Linked DNA regions of Chloroflexus aurantiacus J-10-fl. The protein of the gene in region 2 binds, or shares a complex with, the protein of the main gene of each other region. Links are inferred from orthologs where the notes say so. Each region holds a gene or a part of one and is shown on either strand. Other genes may lie near its edges. The genes, in order: pxpB and CAUR_RS07650.

Evidence for each region.
Region 1: the proteins of CAUR_RS07650 (region 2) and pxpB are in contact, whole or in part, in a crystal structure (PDB 5DUD), measured with the Escherichia coli proteins. The link is inferred for Chloroflexus aurantiacus J-10-fl from one-to-one orthologs.

What each region holds. Positions count from the first base shown.
Region 1 is NC_010175.1:1,817,257-1,828,486, forward strand. The notes cover bases 4,878-7,820. They hold pxpB (5-oxoprolinase subunit PxpB), read right to left. Parts: upstream 6,700-7,820; coding sequence 6,055-6,699; downstream 4,878-6,054. Other genes in these bases: pulA (pullulanase-type alpha-1,6-glucosidase), read left to right, coding at 4,878-5,518; CAUR_RS06880 (LamB/YcsF family protein), read right to left, coding at 6,696-7,457; CAUR_RS06885 (MFS transporter), read right to left, coding at 7,465-7,820. Outside these bases: proS (proline--tRNA ligase), read right to left, coding at 1-634; CAUR_RS06860 (hypothetical protein), read right to left, coding at 838-1,083; CAUR_RS06865 (DUF1997 domain-containing protein), read left to right, coding at 1,276-1,848; more of pulA, read left to right, coding at 1,967-4,877; more of CAUR_RS06885, read right to left, coding at 7,821-8,625; CAUR_RS06890 (glycosyltransferase), read right to left, coding at 8,622-9,902; CAUR_RS21735 (hypothetical protein), read left to right, coding at 10,155-10,289; CAUR_RS06895 (glycosyltransferase family 2 protein), read right to left, coding at 10,316-11,008.
Region 2 is NC_010175.1:2,018,450-2,029,490, forward strand. What follows is about bases 5,551-8,304. They hold CAUR_RS07650 (5-oxoprolinase subunit C family protein), read right to left. Parts: upstream 7,546-8,304; coding sequence 6,556-7,545; downstream 5,551-6,555. Other genes in these bases: CAUR_RS07640 (AfsR/SARP family transcriptional regulator), read left to right, coding at 5,551-5,934; CAUR_RS07645 (hypothetical protein), read left to right, coding at 6,034-6,432; CAUR_RS07655 (flippase), read right to left, coding at 7,899-8,304. Outside these bases: CAUR_RS07625 (acetyl-CoA C-acyltransferase family protein), read left to right, coding at 212-1,399; fabG (3-oxoacyl-[acyl-carrier-protein] reductase), read left to right, coding at 1,488-2,231; CAUR_RS07635 (hypothetical protein), read right to left, coding at 2,364-2,660; more of CAUR_RS07640, read left to right, coding at 2,731-5,550; more of CAUR_RS07655, read right to left, coding at 8,305-9,428; CAUR_RS07660 (glycosyltransferase family 2 protein), read right to left, coding at 9,425-10,393; CAUR_RS07665 (response regulator), read right to left, coding at 10,551-10,937; CAUR_RS07670 (ATP-binding protein), read right to left, coding at 10,943-11,041. UniProt on the Escherichia coli protein: Catalyzes the cleavage of 5-oxoproline to form L-glutamate coupled to the hydrolysis of ATP to ADP and inorganic phosphate.

The DNA.
Region 1 (11,230 bases), 200 kb from region 2 along the record:
AACGTAGCGCACCGGGAAATTTCTCTTTTTCAGTCTTAAGCCCGCGAATGACCGGCACGGCCATCTCTTTTTCAACGAAATCGGCATAAACGTCGTGAAGAATGCGCAGGGTCTCTTCCTCGGCCTCGGCTTCGGTGGCATGCGCAGTATGACCTTCCTGCCACCAGAATTCAGCCGTGCGCAGGAAAGGACGAGTGCGCATTTCCCAGCGCATGACGTTGGCCCACTGGTTGTAGAGCAAAGGCAGATCGCGGTACGAGCGAATCCACTTGCTGTAGAAATAACCGATGATGGTCTCGCTGGTAGGACGGATAATATATGGCTCGGCCAGTTCTTCACCGCCGGCGCGGGTGACTTCTGCGACTTCTGGAGCAAAGCCCTCGACGTGCTCGGCCTCTTTCATAATAAAGCTCTTGGGGATGAGCAGAGGGAACTGCACGTTGGCATGACCGGTTGCCTTGATCCGATCATCGAGTGCACGCTGCATCAATTCCCAGATCGCCCAGCCGTGGGCCTTAACGACGATACAACCACGGACAACTTCGGCAACCTCGGCCAGATCAGCTTCCCGCACAATATCGAGGTACCACTGGTTGTAATCAACACTCCGTTGGGTAATAACCTCTTTTGGCATGCCGTTCCTCGGGCTGATGATGATATGCTGTAGGCGTTACATTCTATTCATACTCCCTCTATTATAGCTGATATGGCAAAACTCATTGCAAAGCGGTTTTGTTGGCATACGGGAACTGCACACCATAATAAGGCGGTGACCAGATGGTCACCGCCGTCAGTTGCTTTGAAAACACCTGTATTTATATCGTATGGGAAGGCCGACTACTTCTTCAATTCCTGCTGGATCGTTGCCATAATTCGGTCAACATCAAGTCCGGCTTCTTTGGCCAGGCGAATCTGTTCGAGCAAACGAGCCTGCGCTTCGGCCAGGCGACGCTGCTGATCAATCTTCTCCTGTTCGCGATCAGCTTTGGCCTGCTCTTCTGCCCAATTCCAAACCTGTTCCCAGAAGAAACCTACTTCGCGGAACATCATGCCAAAGATGCCGCCGCTCTCTTTCACTGACATGGATCGCTCCTTCCTGCGGCCAGCCCGGCTGCGAACTGTCATTGCGGTTCTGGTTGTATTCTATTACGTAAAAAGCAAAACGTCAATCCGGTTTACACTTGCACAAGGCGCACAGAGATGCTATACTGGCGGTAATTGATGTCATATATGAAAGTTGTGTCGGTTCACAAACCCCGACCACAAGGAGCGTCTATGTCGGCGCCCTACACACCCTCTGTAACCAACGAAGAGCAGCGCCGGGCCGTCGATCTCAGTGGTGCTGCGGTACACCTCTTTCGTTTTCGGGGGCCGCTCGATCTCGCTTATGAATACTTCTGCGATGTGCCGGCTGTCTTCAGTCTGCTCCCCGATGTGATTGATGTCCTCACCTATGGCCCTAACCGCTACCGCTTGATCGTCGGAGCAACTGATGGCCACGGCCATGCGATGGCCGGCTACTTCGATGTGGCTGCTGCATTCGAGCCTCATCGCCTGATTCGGATTATGCCGGTTGATGATGGTCCGCCGATTGACCTTAGTGGTTTTGTCTTCCCAGGTCAGCTCTTTGCTGAGGCCGTGTTTTATCCCCATGCCCACGGTACCGATGTCGAATATACGGTTGAACTGGCAATGACCATCCCGGTGCCAAAGGTGCTCTGGTTTATGCCCGGCAGTGTGTTGCAGGCAATTGGCGAGCGGGCAATGGAACACAAGATGAACCATATGATTAGTGGTTTTTCGCGGGCCGTCGATATCGATTTTCACGCCTGGATCGGCAACGAGTAGCCATAATACCTCTCTCAAGCATTGCTTTAAGGCGAGCCGATGTCCTGTCGCGGCTCGCCAATGTTGTGCTATACTATCCACAAATAGTTCCGCATTCAACTATCTGTAGAGGACGACTATGTGGCTCCCTGTCTGGCCGCGACGCTTCTTGTCAGCACTGTCGGTTCTGCTATTGATCTGCTGGTCACTGGCCAGTTTTCCGGTCGCCGCCCAAAATACACCCGACCCGAAAACGGTCACTATTCCCGGTACCATCCAGAGTGTCCTGGGGTGTCCCGGCGACTGGCAACCATCGTGTAGTATCACCTATCTGACCTACGATCCGGCAGTAGACCTCTGGAGCGCCCGGTTCGATTTGCCTGCCGGCGCCTACGAATACAAAGTTGCCCTCAACGACAGTTGGGCTGAAAATTATGGTCTGAATGCGCGCCGTGATGGGCCAAACATTCCCTTACAGGTACCGGCCCCAACCAGCGTGCGCTTTATCTACGATCACAAGACGCATTGGGTCACCGATAGCATCAATACGCCGATTATTGTGGCGGTTGGGGAGTTTCAGACGGCCCTCGGGTGTGCGACGGCCAACGATCCAACCTGTCTTGGCTCGTGGTTGCAAGACCCTGATGGTGACGGATTGTATACGTTTACTACCAACCGTATCCCTGCCGGTGATTACCAGCTCCGGCTGGCTATCGGTGAGACGCTTGACGGCGCAATTGGTGAGGGGGGCGCCGGTGGACCGCCTTTTGCCATTACCGTTGCCGAAGGTGGTGAGGTCTATATCGGCTATAACGCAGGGAGTGGCGAAGTGACGATTTCAACTGCTGGGGCACCTAAAGGCGATATTTCGCGTGCCCGTGCCTATTGGGTTGATGCCGATACGATTGTCTGGAATGTGATCGGCACGCCACGTTATCAGTATGCCTTGTTCAGCGATCCAGGCGGTAATCTGAAACTGACCCCCGAAGGGGTGGTTGGTGGTCAGCGGATCGATCTCACCTTCTCGCCGGCTGGACCTGGCGAAGCGCTGAAGAAGTTTCCCCACCTGGCAGGATTTAGCGCGTTCAAGCTGCCACCACTCGACCGGGCACGTTTGATCGGGCTGACCCGTGGTCAGTTGGTGGTGGCGATGTACGATGAAAATGGGCAGCCACTTGATGCCACGCGCGTCCAGATCCCCGGTGCTCTTGATGCTCTCTTCCCCTACGATGGCCCGCTAGGGGTCACGATTGAAGATGGCCTGCCGACAATCCGGGTCTGGGCCCCAACGGCCCGTCAGGTGCGGCTGCACCGCTTTGCCGATTCCCAACCGGATACGCGGGCAGTGGTGCTGCCAATGACGCTCGACGCCACGACCGGCGTCTGGAGTATTCGCGGTGAAGCGAGCTGGATCGGTCAATATTATTTGTTTGAGGTGGATGTCTACGTACCGGCTGCCGGGCGGGTGGTGACCAACCTGGTGACCGATCCCTATTCGGTGGCGCTGAGCGCCAACAGTACCCGCAGCCAGATTATCGATCTGAACGATCCGGCATTACAACCGCCGGGCTGGGAGACACTGCGCAAGCCACCGCTGGAAGCGCCGGAGGATGTGGTTCTCTACGAGTTGCATGTGCGTGACTTCAGCATTCTCGACGAGAGTGTTCCGGCTGACCTGCGTGGTACGTTCCGCGCTTTCACCGTTCGTGACAGTGTAGGGATGCGCCATCTGGCCGAACTCGCCGACGCGGGTGTCACCCATGTTCACCTCTTGCCGGTATTTGACATTGCCACTATCGAAGAGATTCGTGAGCAGCAGGTGCCCTTACCCTACGACCAGCTTCGGGCACTCCCACCCGATTCACCTGAACAACAGGCATTGATCGAGCCAATCCGTGATCTTGATGGTTTTAACTGGGGGTACGATCCCTTCCACTACTCAGTACCGGAGGGAAGTTACAGCACCAATCCTGATGGGCCACAGCGCACGCTTGAGTTTCGCGAGATGGTGCAGGCGCTGAATGAAACTGGCCTGCGCGTCGTGATGGATGTTGTCTACAACCACACCAACGCCAGTGGTCAGAATCCTCGCTCAGTCCTTGATCGTATCGTGCCCGGCTACTATCACCGACTCGACGGTGACGGCAATGTCACGACTTCCACCTGTTGTGCGAACACGGCGACCGAGCATCGCATGATGGAGAAGTTGATGATCGACTCGGTGGTGCTGTGGGCGAAGTATTACAAAGTTGATGGCTTCCGCTTCGATCTGATGGGCCATCACATGAAGGACAACATGCTGGCGGTGCGCGCAGCACTCGATGCGCTGACCTTAGAGCGCGATGGGGTTGATGGCAAATCAATCATCATCTACGGCGAAGGTTGGAATTTTGGTGAAGTCGCCAATAATGCCCGTGGTATTAACGCTACCCAATTCAACATGGCCGGTACCGGTATCGGTACCTTCTCAGACCGCCTCCGCGACGCAGCCCGTGGCGGTGGTCCCTTCGACGATCCACGGCTCCAGGGGTTCATTTCCGGTCTGGCTACCGATCCGAGTGATTTCCCGCAAGGGACACCGGATGCGCAGCGGGTCAAACTGCTGGCTGAGACCGATTTGATCAAACTTGGCCTGGCCGGTAACCTGAAGACCTACCGGATGATCAATTACGAAGGTCGTCTCGTACCCGGTGAGCAGATCAAGTACCGTGGCGCAGCCGGCGGCTACACGCTTGATCCGCAAGAGCAGATTGTCTACGTTTCAGCCCACGACAACGAAACGCTGTTTGATGCGGTACAACTCAAGGCCGCAGCCGGTACACCTATCGCCGAGCGAGCACGAATGGCCCAACTCGGTCTCTCACTGACTGCGCTGGCGCAGGGTATTCCCTTCTTCCACGCCGGTGATGAACTGCTGCGCTCGAAATCGCTCGACCGCAACAGCTACAACTCATCGGACTGGTTCAACCGGATTGACTGGCGTGGTCAGGAGAATACTTTTGGCTCCGGTCTGCCCCCGGCCTGGGACAACCAGAGCAACTGGCCGATCATGGCGCCATTGCTGGCCAACCCGGCACTCAAACCGGACGCCAGCCTGATGCAGGCGACGTATGAACACTTCCGCGAGATGCTCCGCATCCGGCGCAGTACACCTCTCTTCCGTCTGCGCACGGCTGCCGAGGTCGAGCGCATGGTTTCGTTCTTCAATAACGGGCCTGATCAGATTCCCGGTCTAATCGTCATGAGCATCAGTGATAATGGCCCAAGCCGACTCGATCCGAACATCGGGCAGGTGGTGGTCTTGTTCAATGCCCGGCCTGAGACAGTGACGATTACCATCCCCGAACTGGCAAATGGCGATCTGTCCTTACACGACGTTCAGGTCGCATCGAGCGATGAGCGGGTCACGCAATCGCGCTATACCGCCGACGGCACCTTCAGCGTGCCCGGACGCACCACGGCGGTCTTTGTTGGGCCGCGACCGTTGGTACCTGCCCCCGCCCCTGAGCCGACGCCGACAGTAGCGGTGGAGCCGGCGCCAACCGCCAGCACGGAGGCGACGGCGCCGACCACGCCAGCACCTGCCGCACAGGGAGGCGGGGCGCCGGTCTGGTTGTGGATTGTGCTCGTCGTTATTGCGCTGGTTGGGGCCGGGATATTCGTTGCCCGGCGTCGTGGCGGCGCACGGTAGTTCTGAGCGGTGACGGAAGTATCTGAGACGCACCGTGATGGTGCGTCTCTTCGTCTTTATGTCAACGCTTGCTCAAACTCGGGTATTGGTTCATGGGGGCGATTAGCGCGCCGGAGGCGTGCGCTCCCAGGGCATACTGACTCGCCCCCACCCTCACCCGCCCCCGCTGGGAGCGGGAACACTGATGCCGGATTGATCTCGCTGTCGGGTGTTGGGGCAAGGCGGCAATGCCCGTGCGCACCGGAGGCGCGCGCTCCCAGCGAGGGGGCGATGCCTGTGCGCGCCGGAGGCACGCGCTCCCAGGGCATACTGACTCGCCCCCACCCTCACCCGCCCCCGCTGGGAGCGGGAACACTGATGCCGGATTGATCTCGCTGTCGGGTGTTGGGGCAAGGCGGCGATGCCCGTGCGCACCGGAGGCGTGCGCTCCCAGGTGTTGGTGCAAATCCAGATCAACCTGATGCGGTAGGGACACGGCATGCCATGCCCCTACCCGAAGATACACTGGCGAAGAGGATGCCCAATACCGGCGTTGGTCACTCTTCTCGCACAAAGCGCACCCGATCACCCGGTTGCAACAGCGTCGGTGGATCAGCAGTCGGATTGAACAATCGCAGGCCGGTGCGACCGATGATATGCCAGCCGCCGGGCAACTTTGTCGGATAGATACCGGTCATACCGGCAGCAATTGCCACCGATCCGGCGGGAACTGCCAGGCGCGGCGTTGCCCGCCGTGGCAGATGAAGGGCTGGCGGTAACCAGCCCAGATAAGGGTAGCCCGGAGCAAAACCGATCATCAGCACACGCTGTACGGTACCGGTATGTAAGGCCACTACCTCATCCGGTGACAACCCGGATTGGGCAGCGACCTCGTGGAGATCAGGCCCCTCATCGCCGCCGTAACGCACCGGAATAACCACCTCACGTCCGACGGGCATCGCGGTTAAGGGTGGATGTGCAGCCAGATCGGCCAGACGGGCGGCAAGAAGATCACGATTGGCGATCAACGGATCGAAACAGACCAGTAGCGAGTCAATTGCCGGCACCAGATCGATCAAACCGGGGGGTGGATCGGATTGGAGTGCAGCCATTGCGGCCAGCGGTGCCCCTGCGCCGGCCAGATCGGTCGGCCAGCGCACCAGGAACGCTGCTTCGCCAAATGGATCTACCCGTCCGCTCATCGTTGTGGCGCCTGTACGGTGATGCCTGCGGCAGCCAGACCCTGACGGATCGTTGCTGCTCGCAGCGCGGCACCCGGTGTATCGCCGTGGATACAAATTGTGGCGGCCTGTAATGGCACGAGTGTGCCATCAACGGCTCTGACCGCACCATCGCGAATAATATGCAGTGTCTGGGCCAGACATGCTGCCGGATCGATAATCAGGGCATCGGGATGATGCCGGTTGCGCAACGTACCATCGGCTTCGTAGGTACGGTCGGCAAAAGCCTCTGCCAGCACCGGCACGCCGACTTCGTGGCCGGCGGTGATCAGCAACGAGCCGGCCAATCCAACCAGAGCCAGTTCACGGCTGAAGGCAGCCACGGCACGGGCAATCGCCATCGCCACGGTAAGGTCGCGGGCGGCCACATTGTAGAGCGCACCGTGAGGCTTCACATGGCGCAATTCAACCTTTTCCGAGCGGGCAATTGCGGCTAAAGAACCGATCTGAGTCAGCACCCACGCCTCGATCTCATCCGGTGTTAGCGGTAATACCCGGCGGCCAAAGCCGTACAGATCGGGGTAGGAAGGATGAGCACCAACCGCCACCCCCAGATCACGGCAACGCCGGACAGTGCGCCGCATCACCATCGGATCACCGGCATGACCGCCACAGGCGACATTTGCCGAACTGACAAACGGCAGTATACCATCGTCGTCACCGACCTGAAAAGCGCCGTAACTCTCACCACAATCGCAGTTGATATCAATCGTCAACATCGCTTCGCTACCCTACTGGTGCCTCGGCAATTCTCGGCACCCGTTTCATCCCATGTCGTGCCACAAGCAGCAGCAATAGCATCACACCGGCATCAACCACAACCAGAATTGCGCCACTCACCGGGCCAAACCAGCCGATCAGTTGACCAAAGAGTGCCGGCAGAAACAACCCACCACCGGTACCGATGGTCAGCGCAACACTCAGCGCAGCCGCACTACGACCAGCAGACTGTGTGATCAACAGCATCGTCGTAGGGAAGATCGGGCCACACGATAGCCCCATCAGCGCAACTGCAACCAGTGCTAAAGCGACCTGATTAACACCGATGACTAACAGCAAACCACCGGAGCCAAGACCGATCAGACACAAGAGCAGCATACGCAACGCACCCAGGCGATCTCCCCAAAAGATGGCCGCCATGCGCCCGGCGGTCAACATCCCCCAGAACAGACTACTGCCCAGGGCTGCAATCGGCGCAGCCAGACCACCACCGCGTTCGAGAATCAGCGCAATCCAACCACCAATGCCGATTTCGGTACCGATGTAGGTAAACATCAGCAACCCACACATCACGGCTGCCAGCCAGCGTGGCGGCCCGGCCATCTGGGCGGAGGGGGCCTGCGTCGGCTCACGCAATTGGGTGGCCGGCCAGACCAGAGCCAGCATGAGCAGTGCGCCGATCCAGATGGCAGCCTGGGGACGGTCGACAAGTGTCAACATCAGCGCAACCAGCAAAGGGCCGCCAATTGAACCAACACTAAAGAACAGATTCAGGGCATTCAAGGCACCGGCAGCGCCATGGTACAGGCGTGCGATTAGCAGGTTCCCGCCGGCCAGCATACCGCCGTAACCAAAACCGGCCATACCGGCCCCAAGCAACATCCCAATCAGAACCGGACTGAAACCGAGTGCCAGCATGCCGCCACCCATCAGCGCAGCACCAATTGCAATCACGGGACGCATCCCCCAGCGCTGGATGGCCGAACCGACGCCTACAGAAGCCAGCACGCCACCCAGGGAAAACGCCGTAAACACAGCGCCCAGATCGGTCACTTCACGCCCGACCTGAGCTGCAAGGCCAGGAAGACTCGGCCCGATAGCCGACAACATCCAGCCCACACCCAGGTAAAGAGCGCCTACTATCAATAAAGCCAATGATGGTTTCACGACACCCGTACCAATCGCCGTACCGCCCAATTCGCTGCATTTGCGGCAGTCAATTCATCATAAAGCGCAGCAATGCGACGCGCAATGGTCGGCCAGCTATACTCGGCTGCACGCTGTACCGCAGCCGAACGCAGACGTGCAGCCAGCTCTGCGTCGGTCAGAACACGTTCAATCTGGGCAGCTAACGCAGCATCATTATCGGGCGGGAAGAGCAACCCGCTATGGCGATCTTCAATCGTCAATGCCAATCCACCGACGTTAGAGGCGACGACCGCTGCACCGCAGGCCAGTGCTTCGAGGGCAGCCAGCCCAAACGACTCATAATGCGAGGGAGCAGCCACCACATCGGCAGCCACGTAATAGAGCGGTAGACGTTCCTGGGGTTGGGCACCGGCAAACACGACCTGATCTTGCACGCCCAGGGTACGGCGCAAATGATCGAGACGGCGCTGTTCACCATTCCACAGTGTGGCCTGAGTCTCGTCTTCACCACCGATCAGCACCACCTGCAAGCGATCACGCCACTCTGGATGGTCGGCGAGCAACCGCGCCGCCGCCCGAATCAGGGCATCCATCCCCTTCAGTGGTTCCATCCGCCCCACACACACCAGAAGGATCGCGTCTGCCGAAATGCCCAATGCCGCCCGTGCCGCAGTGCGATCCCCCGGTTGAAAGCGACGCAAATCAACCCCGCACGGAATGACCCGAATTCGCCCGGTATCGGCACCATAATGCCAGACCATCTGCGCTCGATCAAGCGGTGTTGCCGCAACCACTGCATCAACCTCGCGCATTAACCGCCGCTCAATTGCAATCCGACGCTTCGTTTCCACCTCTTCCTCGGAGCGGGCGACACTGTTCTTCATAGCGCCCAGAGTGTGAAACATGTGCACCACCGGCGCCCGCCAGACCCGCCGCAGGCGTAGAGCAGCCTCACCTGACAGCCAGTAATGGCTATGGATGAGATCGTAACTCAAATCTTCACCATCGGCAAAACAGCGTACCCGGCTGACAAACTCCGGCAGATAGGTCAAGAGCAGGTTCTTATCGTAAGGTGCTGCCGGGCCGGCGTGCAGGCTAATCAGCCGCACACCACGGCTCAGAGGAACAATCATTGGCGTATCGCGGTCTTGACTACGGGTAAAAATATCAACCAGTATCCCCCGCTGCCCCAATTCACGGGCCAGCTCGCGCACGTAGACATTCATCCCGCCCGCTTCTTTACCACCCAACCGGGCCAGCGGACTACTATGCACACTCAACATTGCCACTCGCATGGATTCCTCATAACGAATGAAAAGCGAGCGTATCGGAAAACCCGTACCGCCCGCCCCTCAGCGGAATAGTAAGCAGGTACAAAACCTGCCTTTCTCGAGTGTTGTATCACAAATTATCTGATTGCACAAGTATTGGCAGAAAAACTGGTGGCGGCATGACCCGGCGGGGAGGAAAAGCGGGGTTCATCCTGTTCGAAACCTGTGTACAAACCATCACGGAACATCATCTTCAACTGGTATGAACGATGTGGCATGACCGTGAGTGTCGTCATAGGTGCAGGGCGCACCACGCCTCTACCCTACACGCCGGTCGTATGGGAAGAGAGCGATGGCAAGCGAAGCCAGAAGCGTTTTCTCCTCGACGAAACACCAAAAGGTGATAAATGATTTCTGCCCCCAACTGGTCGTTGAGGTTACCACCAAAACCGATACTTAAAGAGGGCAAAAATCGCGTAAAACCCTTGAATAGGCTTCATCTTCTTTCCCTCTTCATAAGTACGCCCCAAATAGCTCACCGGCACTTCATAAATGCGATAACCTCGGCGCAGAACCTTCGCTGCAATCTCCGGCTCAATCCGAAAATCATCACTTTCCAACCGCAAATCACGCAAAATATCGGTTCGTACCACCTTGTAGCAGGTCTCCATATCGGAGATCCAGCAATTAAACAAAAAATTGGTCAGGAAGGTTAAAAACTTATTCCCCAGCGCATTCCAGAAATACATACCGGTATGGCGACCAAGAAAACGGCTGCCGAAGACGACATCAACGCGACCGGAGGCAATTGGCTTGACCAGTTCGTAATAATCCTGGGGATCATACTCCAGATCGGCATCCTGCACGATAGTAATCTCACCACGGGCATGCGCCAGACCACTACGCACTGCTGCGCCCTTGCCGCGATTGTGAGGGTGACGGATGACAGTAATATGGGGACGAGAACGACGTAGCTCTTCCAGAATGGCCGGTGTCTCGTCGGTAGAGTGATCATCAACGATGATAATCTCTTTATCGAGATTAACAGCTTCAACCTGATTAAGGATCAGCGGAAGGGTAGCAGCTTCGTTATAACAGGGAATAATAACTGAAAGCAATGGACGTTTCATTGGAAGATGATGGTTCATACAGAAATCGGTGTTTGATACAACCGAGGAAAGACCTCAGACAGCCATAGCAGCTATTATAGCAGCAAGAGGTAAATACGTGGTCTCCACTGACAGAAATGAGCAAAACGGCACTGATCGCCTGAAATGTTTCAGAATTGAAACGAAAATGAACGGTGAACGAAGGCATCGGATCTTGATTTAGCACCTGTCATGCCCTAGCAT
Region 2 (11,041 bases):
TGTATGAAGTGTGTGAAATATACCACATGAAGTTACAGTCGGGTTACTCCCCGCCGAAATCGAAATGATCGGGCGTGGTTTGGCACGATGAACGATGACAGATCTTCTCAACCCATTCCTTGTTGCTAATCCTGATATAATTGTACGTGTTCCTTGAAGTTCGGCAAGTAACTGGCGGAGTCGCCCGGCGATCCGTCGCAAGGAGGTCGTCATGAGCGAGAAGCGAGAGGTCGTGGTGCTCAGCGGCGTGCGCACGGCCATTGGCACATTTGGTGGTAGTTTGAAGGATATTCCGCCAACCGAATTGGCGGCACTGGTTACCCGTGAAGCAGTTGCCCGCTCTGGCCTGCAACCAAACGAAATCGGTCATGTGGTCTTCGGGCACGTGATCAATACCGAACCGCATGATATGTATCTGGCTCGCTATGCGGCGGTACGCGGCGGTCTGTCGGTAGAGACTCCAGCCCTAACGCTTAACCGGCTCTGCGGTAGTGGGTTGCAGGCTATCGTGTCGGCGGCCCAATACATTTTGCAAGGTGATGCTGAAGCAGCCGTTGCCGGTGGTGCCGAGTGTATGAGCCGTGGCCCGTACAGCTTGCCGGCCATGCGTTTCGGTGCCCGTATGAATGATTCAAAGGTCGTCGATATGATGGTCGGTGCCCTAACCGACCCGTTTGACGATTGCCATATGGGGGTAACTGCCGAAAACGTGGCGGCAAAGTGGGGAATCAGCCGCGAAGATCAGGATCAACTGGCTTACGAGAGCCATATGCGCGCAGCGCGGGCGATTGACGAAGGACGTTTCGCCAATCAGATCGTGCCGGTTGAGATTAAGGTCAAGGGTGGTACCGCCCAATTCATGGTTGATGAAGGGGTACGCCGCGATACGACCATCGACAAGCTGGCCAAGCTCCGCCCGGTGTTTCTGAAGGATGGTTCGGTGACGGCCGGCAATGCTTCGAGCATCAATGATGCAGCAGCGGCGGTAGTGCTGATGGATCGGGCCACCGCTGAGCGGCGTGGCTACAAGCCGCTGGCGCGTCTGGTCGGTTACAGCCACGCAGCCGTTGAGCCAAAGTATATGGGGATTGGCCCGGTACCGGCTGTACGACGCCTGCTTGAGCGCACCGGCTTGCGCATCAGTGATATTGATCTTTTCGAGGTCAACGAAGCTTTTGCAGCGCAGGCGCTGGCTGTGATCCGCGATCTGGAGTTGCCGCCTGATCGCACGAATCCCAATGGTAGTGGTATCTCCCTCGGTCACCCGATTGGCGCCACCGGCTGTATTTTGACCGTCAAAGCAATTCACGAACTACACCGCACCGGTGGCCGTTATGCCCTGGTCACGATGTGTATCGGTGGTGGGCAGGGGATTGCTGCGATCTTCGAGCGAATGTAGGTGTGCTACAATTGTGAGGCTACGAGCCGGCACCCAGCGTTGGTGTTGCCGGCTCCAGGAACAAAAATCGCACGTTTTGGAGGTAGGAATGGGCAAGTTAACCGGCCGGGTTGCAATTGTTACCGGCGCTTCGCGGGGGATTGGACGGGCAATTGCGCTGGCGTTGGCCGCAGAGGGCGCCAAAGTTGCTGTCAACTACAATAGTAGTGAGGCCGCAGCACAAGAGGTGGTAGATACTATTGTCGCCAATGGTGGCGAAGCAATGCCGATACGGGCAAATGTGAGCCAGGCTGATGAGGCTCGCCGTATGGTGCAGGAAGTGATTGATCGCTGGGGACGAGTTGATATTCTGGTGAATAACGCCGGTATTACCCGCGACCGCACCCTGCGCAAACTGACCGATGAGGATTGGAGCACCGTCATTCAAAATAATCTCAACAGCGTCTACTACTGCACGACGGCCGTAATGCAGACGATGATGGAGCAGAAGTACGGCCGTATTATCAATATCAGCTCATTTGTCGGTCAGGCAGGTAATTTTGGTCAGGCCAACTATGCGGCGTCGAAGGGTGGTATCATCGCCTTCACCAAAACCGCAGCTCTTGAACTGGCGAAGTATAACATCACAGTGAATGCCCTGGCGCCTGGCTTTACAGTGACCGATATGCTGGCTAAGGTACCAGAGCAGATTCAGGAGCAGATCAAGGCTCGTATTCCAATGGGGCGGTTTGGTCTACCCGAAGAGATTGCCAAAGCCGTGGTCTTCCTGGCCGCCGATGGTGACTATATCACCGGCCAGCAGATCAATGTTAACGGCGGTGTGTATATGTAAACTGTGAGGGCGCTGAAGCTGAGCGCTCTGTCGGATAGAGCAGCGATTCACACGAAGGGCGGAAGTATAGCTTCCGCCCTCGCTGGCTCATCGAAATTTGTCAGATGGTCTGTCAGATGACAGCGCTACGTTTTATTTCCGCATGCGCTGGATGATGGTTTGAATATCACCCACGTATCCCTGCCACGCCTGCATCATCTCCTGGCTCAAGCGTTGCTGGGTGCGAATCGCGTCAGCAACGGCCTGTTCAGTCGAATGACGCAGACTACGACTGTAGTCCCAATGTTTCAGCACTAAATCAAATGCCATATCCGTACTGGCGGCGAGGAGTTCATTCCACGCCCGAATCGATTGAAACATTGGGTCGGTTATGTCCGGTGTGACCGATTGATCATTGCCTGGTTGATGGCGTTCTTCGTTGTTCGACATTGTATCTGACCTTGTGTACAATAGGACGTATTAAGAATCGGGTTACATATATACGATCTCTGCCGCTATCATGGTATCACAAGCGGTTACAGGTGAGTATAACGAATATCTCTTACGACCTCGTCTGCTACCACCGCCGGCGCCGTTGCACCGTATACGGCGGAGCCGCGTCGAACAACGTCTGGCGGTTTCCCTCGAAGCGCCACTCACGATAGTTGTGGCACCACCCGGTAGCGGGAAGACGGTGGCGCTGGCAATGCTGGCAACCCATGGCGGCTGGCCGGCTGCCTGGTGTCGTGCCGATGCGAGTGATGATCCCGCCAGCCTGCTCCGCCACCTGGTTGCTGCACTAAGTCGAGTTGTTGCTTTCGATACCGACAATCCGCCCGCGACTATTGATGCCCTGATCAATGTATTAACCAGCGAACTTGATGATGAGACGTTACTGGTAATCGATGATGCTCATCTGATCGACGAACGACCGGATCTACGGGCGTTAATTGAGCGCTTGATCGGTGCCCAGCCACCTCGTCTCCATCTGGTGCTGGCGGGTAGAAGCGAGCCGGTTTCACCGTTGATTGCGACAGCGCGGCTACGCGGCGAAGTGTTGTTGATAGAACCTGCTGACCTTGCTTTTCAGGCTGAAGAGGCGATGGCGCTCTGGCATCAGGCAGGTCGTTCAGCGCCGACCGACCTCGATGAACTGATTTCGCTTAGTGGCGGGTGGGCATTGGCTTTGCGCATTGCCCTTGATGCCACCGATTGGCGGCGTGCGCTTGGCTTGCGTGATCAGCCATCACCAATGCTGGATGAGTATCTCGAACGCGAGGTGTTTGCACCGTTGCCGCCGCTGCTGCGTCGTTGTCTGCAACGTAGCGCCGGTTTGCGCTGGATCGATGCCGATGCTTGTAGCGCTCTTGATCCATCCCTGAATGCCTCACAACTGATTGCCGAATTGCAACGTCGGCGTTTGTTTGTTACGCCATTTGGTGAACGGGGAGTGCAGTTTCAACCTATCATTGCCGCATGGCTGGCCCGCAAAGCTGCTGCTGATCCAGAATGGCCCCAGCTCCATCGCCAGGCGGCGATCTACTTCCAGCAACGTGGCGATCACGAAAGCGCGCTGTACCACCAGATTGCGGCTGGCGATCCGGCCGCAGTGGCAACCTTTCTCCCGCTTGCGCGCAAACTCCTGGCCGAACGGCGGGCCGAGGCAGTGTTAGATTGGATGCGACGCCTGGCTCTGTCCGGTGATGAGTCGCCTGAATTGATCGAGATTCAAGCCGCAGCGTTTCATCAACTGAATCGACTGGAAGCAGCACTGGCTGCGTATCGGCGGGCTGAACGCGCCTTTGCTGCCGTGAGTGATCGTTTCGGTCAGGCTCGTTGTCTGCGAGGCCAGGCTGCGATCTATCTTGATACAGTACAGCCGGCGCCAGCTACCGATTTGCTGCGCCGTGCCCTGAAACTACTGCCACGCCAGTTTGGTGCCGAACGCATTGAGTTGCTATTGATGCAGGCCGAAAATTGGGCAAACCGCGGTCGTGTCGATATTGGGCAGCGCCTGGAACGTGCTGCGTACAGGATGGCCGAGGCGTACAGATTAACAGATGTCTATCAGGCACGAGTCGAATCCCTGCAACCACGCTTATTGCTACGATCCGGGCGGTTGCGTGAAGCTCGCCAATTGCTCGAAGAGCGTCTTTGGATGGAGCGCCCGCTGGTTCGTGCCTCAGCCCATCGTGAGCCGCTGCTGTTGCTGGCACTGATACATGCACTCCTCGGTATTGGCCCCCAGGCCCTGGCCTTTGCACACCGTATGCTCAGCGAAGCTCAACAGAGTCATAATCCGGTGACCGAAGCGATTGCTGAATTACGCCTCGGCCACGCCTATCAGGTGATTGCCCGTAGCGACGAGCAGATCGCACGTCAGCATTACAGCCGGGGCTTGCGCCTGCTGCAACAAGTGAGTGTTCCACGGACCCGGGCTGAGGGTTACCTGGGATTGACGTTGTTGCACGGCCACGCCGGTGATCTGGCGCGTGCTGAAGCCGATGCACGCGAAGGATTGCTCCTGGCCGCCTCGGCTGGTGATGAATGGGTCGCTGCGCTCATCTTGCTCGCGCTGGGAAGTGTGACGCTGATGGCCGATGATCCGCGCGGCTACGAATGGCTTGATCAGGCCGAGAAACGCTTTCAGACCGGTCGTGATACGTTTGGCCTGTTTCTCGTTCATCTCTGGCGCGCGCTGGCTGCGTTACGGGCCGGACGGACAACAGAGGTTGATCAGCTTGTTGATCAAGTAATACGCGAGGCCGTCGAATATGGTTACGAAAGTGTCTTGATTGGACCCAGCCTCTTTGGCCCGCGCGATATTGCTGCGCTGGTACCATTGCTCTTACGGGCGCGCTCGATGCCGGTACATCGAGATACCGCCATGTACCTGCTCCGCCAGGGTTTTCCTTCCATTGCTGCTGATGATACGGTCGATGACTATCATCCAGGATTTACATTGCGGGTACAGATGCTGGGAGCATTCCGGGTCTGGCGCGGGAATCAGGAGATTCAGGCCCGCGAGTGGCAACGCGAAAAAGCGAAGCAGCTCTTTCAGCTTCTGTTAACCATGCGCGGCAATTGGGTGCAACGCGAACAGATTTGCGCCTGGCTCTGGCCTGACGCCGATCTGGAGGCTGCTGAACGTCAGTTCAAGGTGACGCTGAATACATTGAATGCTGCGCTCGAACCGCATCGTCCGCCCCGTGTTCCCCCTTTCTTCATCCGTCGGCAGGGGCTGGCGTACAGCTTTGCCCCTTCTTTTGGGGCGTGGATTGATGTGGATGAATTTGAGCTACGGGCCAGTGGCGCATTGACAAGTACCGATCCGGATTTTGCTCGTCGCAGTGCACAGGCCGCATTACAACTCTATCGCGGCGACTATCTTGCCGAAGCATTGTACGATCCCTGGACGATTGAGGAGCGCGAACGACTTCTGGCCCGGTATCTGGCAACGGCGGTCGCGTATGGCGAACAATTGAGTGCCGAGGGACGGCATAACGAAGCCATTCAAATCGCCGAACAGGTGCTCCGGCGTGACCGGGGTTATGAAGAGGCGTATCAACTGCTAATGCGAGCACATGCACGGGCCGGAAGTCGGTCACAGGCGATACGTTCTTATACGCGCTGTGTGCAGGCGTTACGCGAGGAATTAGGGATAGAGCCTCTCCCCGAAACAGAAGCCCTCTACCATCGTATCCGGCAAAACGAGCCGATTTGACAACCTTTGTGATAATTTGTACGATGAATTTGCTGAATGTATCAGCGCTGTCGAAGAGAAGACAGTGCCTGATTCCCTTCGTCTAAGGAGCATGATGTTATGGACCCAATCTTTGCCACCATTCGTTCCATTCACGCGATCTTCGGTCGCGAGGTGTTGTCGGTTCTGATAGTTGCCGCAGCCATCTACCTTGCCTTCACCTATCGCCCGAACGCACCTCGTAGTCCGGTGGCACGCATCTTCCCGGTGTTGATCGATATTCAGGTGACACTAGGTCTGATCTACTGGCTGGTTGGTATTTTTGCCGGTGTAGACTATTTTCTCAGCTTCCCCTTTATCCTCCACCCACTGCTTGGTTTTGCTACCGCCGTCGTTGCCCATCTGTTGATTGGTGCCCGCAGCCCCTTTGCCCGTCTCGGGCGCTGGGCAGCGCCATCGGCACTTGGCATCATTCTGGTGTTGGTGCTCAGTAATGTGATGATTGCGATGATGGCATAGCGCAGGTCTGATGAGCCACGCATATCGCCGCGCGTCCAGTGTCACCGGTTGGCCGTCGGGGCGAGAGGGGCTGTAGGGGCGGGTTCCAAACCCGCCCCTACAGAAAAACACAATTCACCAGTGTCACCCCAATGCTCCGGCCTGGGCAAGTAGCTGGATATCCTCGTCATCGGCGGGACCGGCGGCGAGCCACATGGTCTGTTCGGCCCATGCTGCCTGGGCCGTAGCCAGGTCAGTTTCAGCAAAACGTAGTCGGTCGTTCGGCAAGAGTTGTGCAGCCAGCGGCAGGTCGGCACCGATAACCACCGCAATCACCGGATAACCACCGGTCGTTTGGGCATCGGCCATCAACAAAATGGGTCGACCATCGGGCGGTAATTGGATTGCGCCCGGTATAACGCCAAATGAGGGTAGTGACAGGTGATGAACTGGAAGGGTCGCTCCGCTCAGGCGATACCCCTGGCGGCTGGCAGCCTGATCGAGCTGAAAGTCTTGTGAAAGGAGCGACTCCCAGGCCGTTGGCAGCAGATCACGTTGCGGGCCGGGGAGGACGCGCAGGCAGGGGTGGGCGCAGTACGGTGGACGCCGATCTGTCGGCCACCAACGGTATCCATTCTCTCCATTTAATGCGCGAGTCCGGACCTTGATCTGATCGCCAGCCCGTAATGCGCGGCCCTGATACCCGCCAAATCCACCGGCAAGACAGGTGCCTGCACCACCAACCGCCCACTCAGCTTCGAGATCGCCGGCTATCGCCAGATAAGCACGTCCGCCCCAGCTACCCTGGCGTCCGCCCAGGTTTAGGATGCTGCCTGCCGGGGCTACCACGCTTTGCCATGGTGCAAGTGGTATCTCGTTGAGCCGGGCCTGGAGATCGGCACCGGTCAGCGCTATCAGCATTGCACTGTTGAAGCGCATGCTCACCCCGCCGGCGGTCAATTCGAGCAGTGGTGCGTCTGGAAGATTGCCGGTCAGACGATTCGCTGCTACCAGGGCGAATCGATCCATGGCCCCTCCCGGTGGCACGCCGTAGCGTCGGGCTGTGAGCCGTCCACCATCTTGAATGGTTAGCAAGGGGCCACTGGCGATGATGTCAATCGTTGCGAGTGTCATAGGGCCAATCCAAAGTAGCCTGATAATAATAACCCAAATTGCCACCTATTCTGTGAGCAGGCCAAGGCTGACTGCCAGGATGAACAGCACGACGTCGCGTAACACCCTGCAGCGTACATGCCTGAACGATGTGGGTAGAATCCAGTTCCCATCGACGCGCTACGTCACGCCTCAAGGCTGCAACTCAGGTAATACCTATCCTCTGTGTCCTCCGTGCCTCTGTGGTGACAAAGGTAGCAACCTGGGTTAATAATAATTGCCCGGTATCGTGTAAATGATACCGGGTGTTGGCATATGCGCGACTCACATGATCGCCCCGATGCTCTCTTAGTCTATCCAGGCGAGCTTCGGGATCACGGCTCAGGCTGCACCGCACGCAATTTCCCGCGCAGGAAGGGGATACGTTCAATCACCTTGCTCAGCGCGTCTTTGATGATCGTCATATCTTCGTCAGGCAATGCCCGCAGTGCCAGTACCAGCCCCACGTATACGACTGCCCCTAATGGTACACCGAGGAAGAAGAAGGTCGAGTCACGTAGCCACCAGATCGAGAGAACCATCCCTACCCCGGCCATGCTCGTGAGTAATCCTGCTCGCCAGTTTTGGGCATTGAGCGTGCCTCTCGGCAGCAGCTTTATTGCGGCAATCAAGATGCCTAATTCAGTCACCGTGTAGGCCAGTGCGCCACCCAAAGCGCCGTTCCCAAACACCTGATCGGTCCAGGGCACCAGCACAAAATCCAACGGCAACGTCGCCACCGTCGCTGCGATCATGATCACATTGAGTGCCGCAGTTCGCTCGGCAGCAATCAACAACTGGCTCAGGACGGTGTTCAGGTAGGTGCAGATCAAGACCAGGCCTAACACCGCCAGCACCACCCCGGTTGGACGAAATGCTTCGCCGTAGAGTAATAGCGCAATCGGTTCGGCCAGCGCCAGCAATCCCAGACCGATGGGTATACTCAATGCCAGCATTATGTTAAAAATCGGACGGGCCGCCATCGTTAGATGTTCTTGGCCGGCGGCAAACCGGCGGGTTAAAGTTGGAAAGATCACCGTCCCAATTGCCACCGGAAAGAACATTAATGTACCGAACAGATTGACAGCAGTGCCATACCAGCCAACAGCTTCGGTCGAAGCAAACATGGCGATGAAGAGCCGATCAATCTGTTGATACACCATGAGCGTTAGTGCTGTCACCAGATATTGTTTCGAATCGAGCAGCATTTGCTTTGCTGCTCGCAGATCAACTCGCCACTGTGGTCGGTGTTGGCGAAAGAGGAAAAATGCGTCGCCGAGGAAAGCAACTACGGCTGCCAGCACATTCGCCCAGCCGATCCAAATTACATTAAAGCCGGCAAAAAGCAAGCCAAGGCTGACGACCGTCAGCACAATCTTGCTTGCCACCGTCACCAGCGATACATAATGCGTCTGCTCCAGACCGTTCAGGGTTGCAATCAGCCCACCACTCAACACCGAGAAGAGGGTCATGAGACCAATGATCCAGATCAGTGCCGTCTGGGTCGGATCGGCAGAGACGGCGGCCAGATCATAGCCAAAGACGGCCAGACAACCGAGAAGCCACAGAGCGGTGCGTACCAGCAGACTGGTTGTTACCAGGGTACCGGTACGATGGGGTTCACGGGCCACCGCCTTTGTGAGGTAGGTGTCCATGCCAAAGGTGATCAACACACCGACGATCATCCAGATCGAGAGGGCAATAGAGAGCTGACCGATTGCCAGCGGTCCCAGAATACGAGGCTGAAAAATGGCCACCAGGAACGCCATTGCCCACGTCAGCAATTGTGCTGCCATCATTGCGCTGGCATTACGGGCCAGCCGGGCGCCACTGATCGGCGCCGGCGAGGTTGCATGGCTACTCACGGTAAAACTCCCCTGTGTGATGGGTCGGCACCAGCCACCCGATCTGGTGCGATGTAGCAACACGTTTCAGGATTGATTTGGTAGTTCAGGCTTTTGCGTAAGCCAACGAAGGGGTAATAAAGCTGATCGAGGCCCAACAGCACTTTATCCCGGCGATGCCACTTGATAATTCCCGAAGCAATCTGGCGCAATCCCTGACTAAACAACCATTCGGCCAGGATCACAATGCCACCTGTATCGCCGCAGCGCAAATATTTGCCGGCAACTGCGCCGGCACCAATGCCGTAGGCGCGAAAGCTGCGTCGTGCACCTTGCCAGCTTTGCCAGTGGTGATGATAGGCGATTGCCTCTGGGGTGAAGACGATTCGTCCACCAGCCTTCAATGCTCGATACCCCAGGTCGCGCTCTTCCCAGGCACCCAGCGGCGCGCCGGCGCCGATCAATTCATCAAAGCCACCGAGTCGTTCAAAGGCATCACGGCAAGCACCCATGTTATGGCCATGACCGAACGCTAAATTGAAGCGATTGTGCTGAAAAACATGACGGGAACCATTGCACGTTCCCAGCACCAGTTCATCGGCACCCTCTTGATGCGGCCCCGGTAAAACAGCCCCGAATGCCAGCCAGGTCTGCGGATCGTGTAGCTCTGCAACCAGGGCGCCAATCCAGTTCGGATCGAGCACGCAGTCATCATTCGTAAACAGAATGTACGGCGTATTCCCCATTGCTACGCCGGCATTACGGGTCGCCGAAATGCCACGCACGGGTCGCCGCACATACCGGATACGCTCATCAGACTCGGCATGGGAACGTACACATTGTTCGGTTCGATCATCTTCGCTCTGATCAAGCACCCACAGGATGAATTGCGAATAGGTACTCCGCCGTAAGCTGGCAATAGTGGCATCAATCGCTGCCCCTCGCCCATACGTTGAGATCACGACATCTACGGTTGTCGTATTCATAACATTGCTGCCCGCCTGATCTAACCGCCGTTGACGGCAGCAGTGTACGGCTACAAGTTAACACTTTGCTGAAATGAGGGCTAGTCGTAGTTAACGAGACCGTCACCTGCGCTACAAAGCATCCGTTTGCTGGTTCACCATTCGGGTCAGCCCGTGTTTATGCAGTGCGCCGAAGTGCCTCGCCGCGGAGTTGCCGCTCTACTTCGTGAATCAGATCGTCCGAGTCGACCGGTTTGGTGAGGAAGGCGTTGACTCCAACGCCGGCTGCTTTTACTGCATCCCGCTCTTCAACACTACCGGTAACGATAATGACCGGTATACCACTAAAGCGTTCATTGGCGCGCATTTCACGTACCAGCTCAATGCCATCCATCCGCGGCATCGTCAAATCGGTGACTACCAGATCGACGGCATACGTATCCAGGTGACGTAAAGCCTGGACACCATCGATAGCGGTAACCACTGTATAACCGTACTGTTCGAGGACAAAACTCATCAGCCGATGGCTGGGAACGTAATCATCAACTATCATAATTGTCGTCATAACGTTTATCTCCCCGATACCAGATACTTCACCAAATGCCAGTAGTTACCATCCGCACGCGATGTATATGCAACGTGATCCATCAAGTGACGGATTAAGAAGAG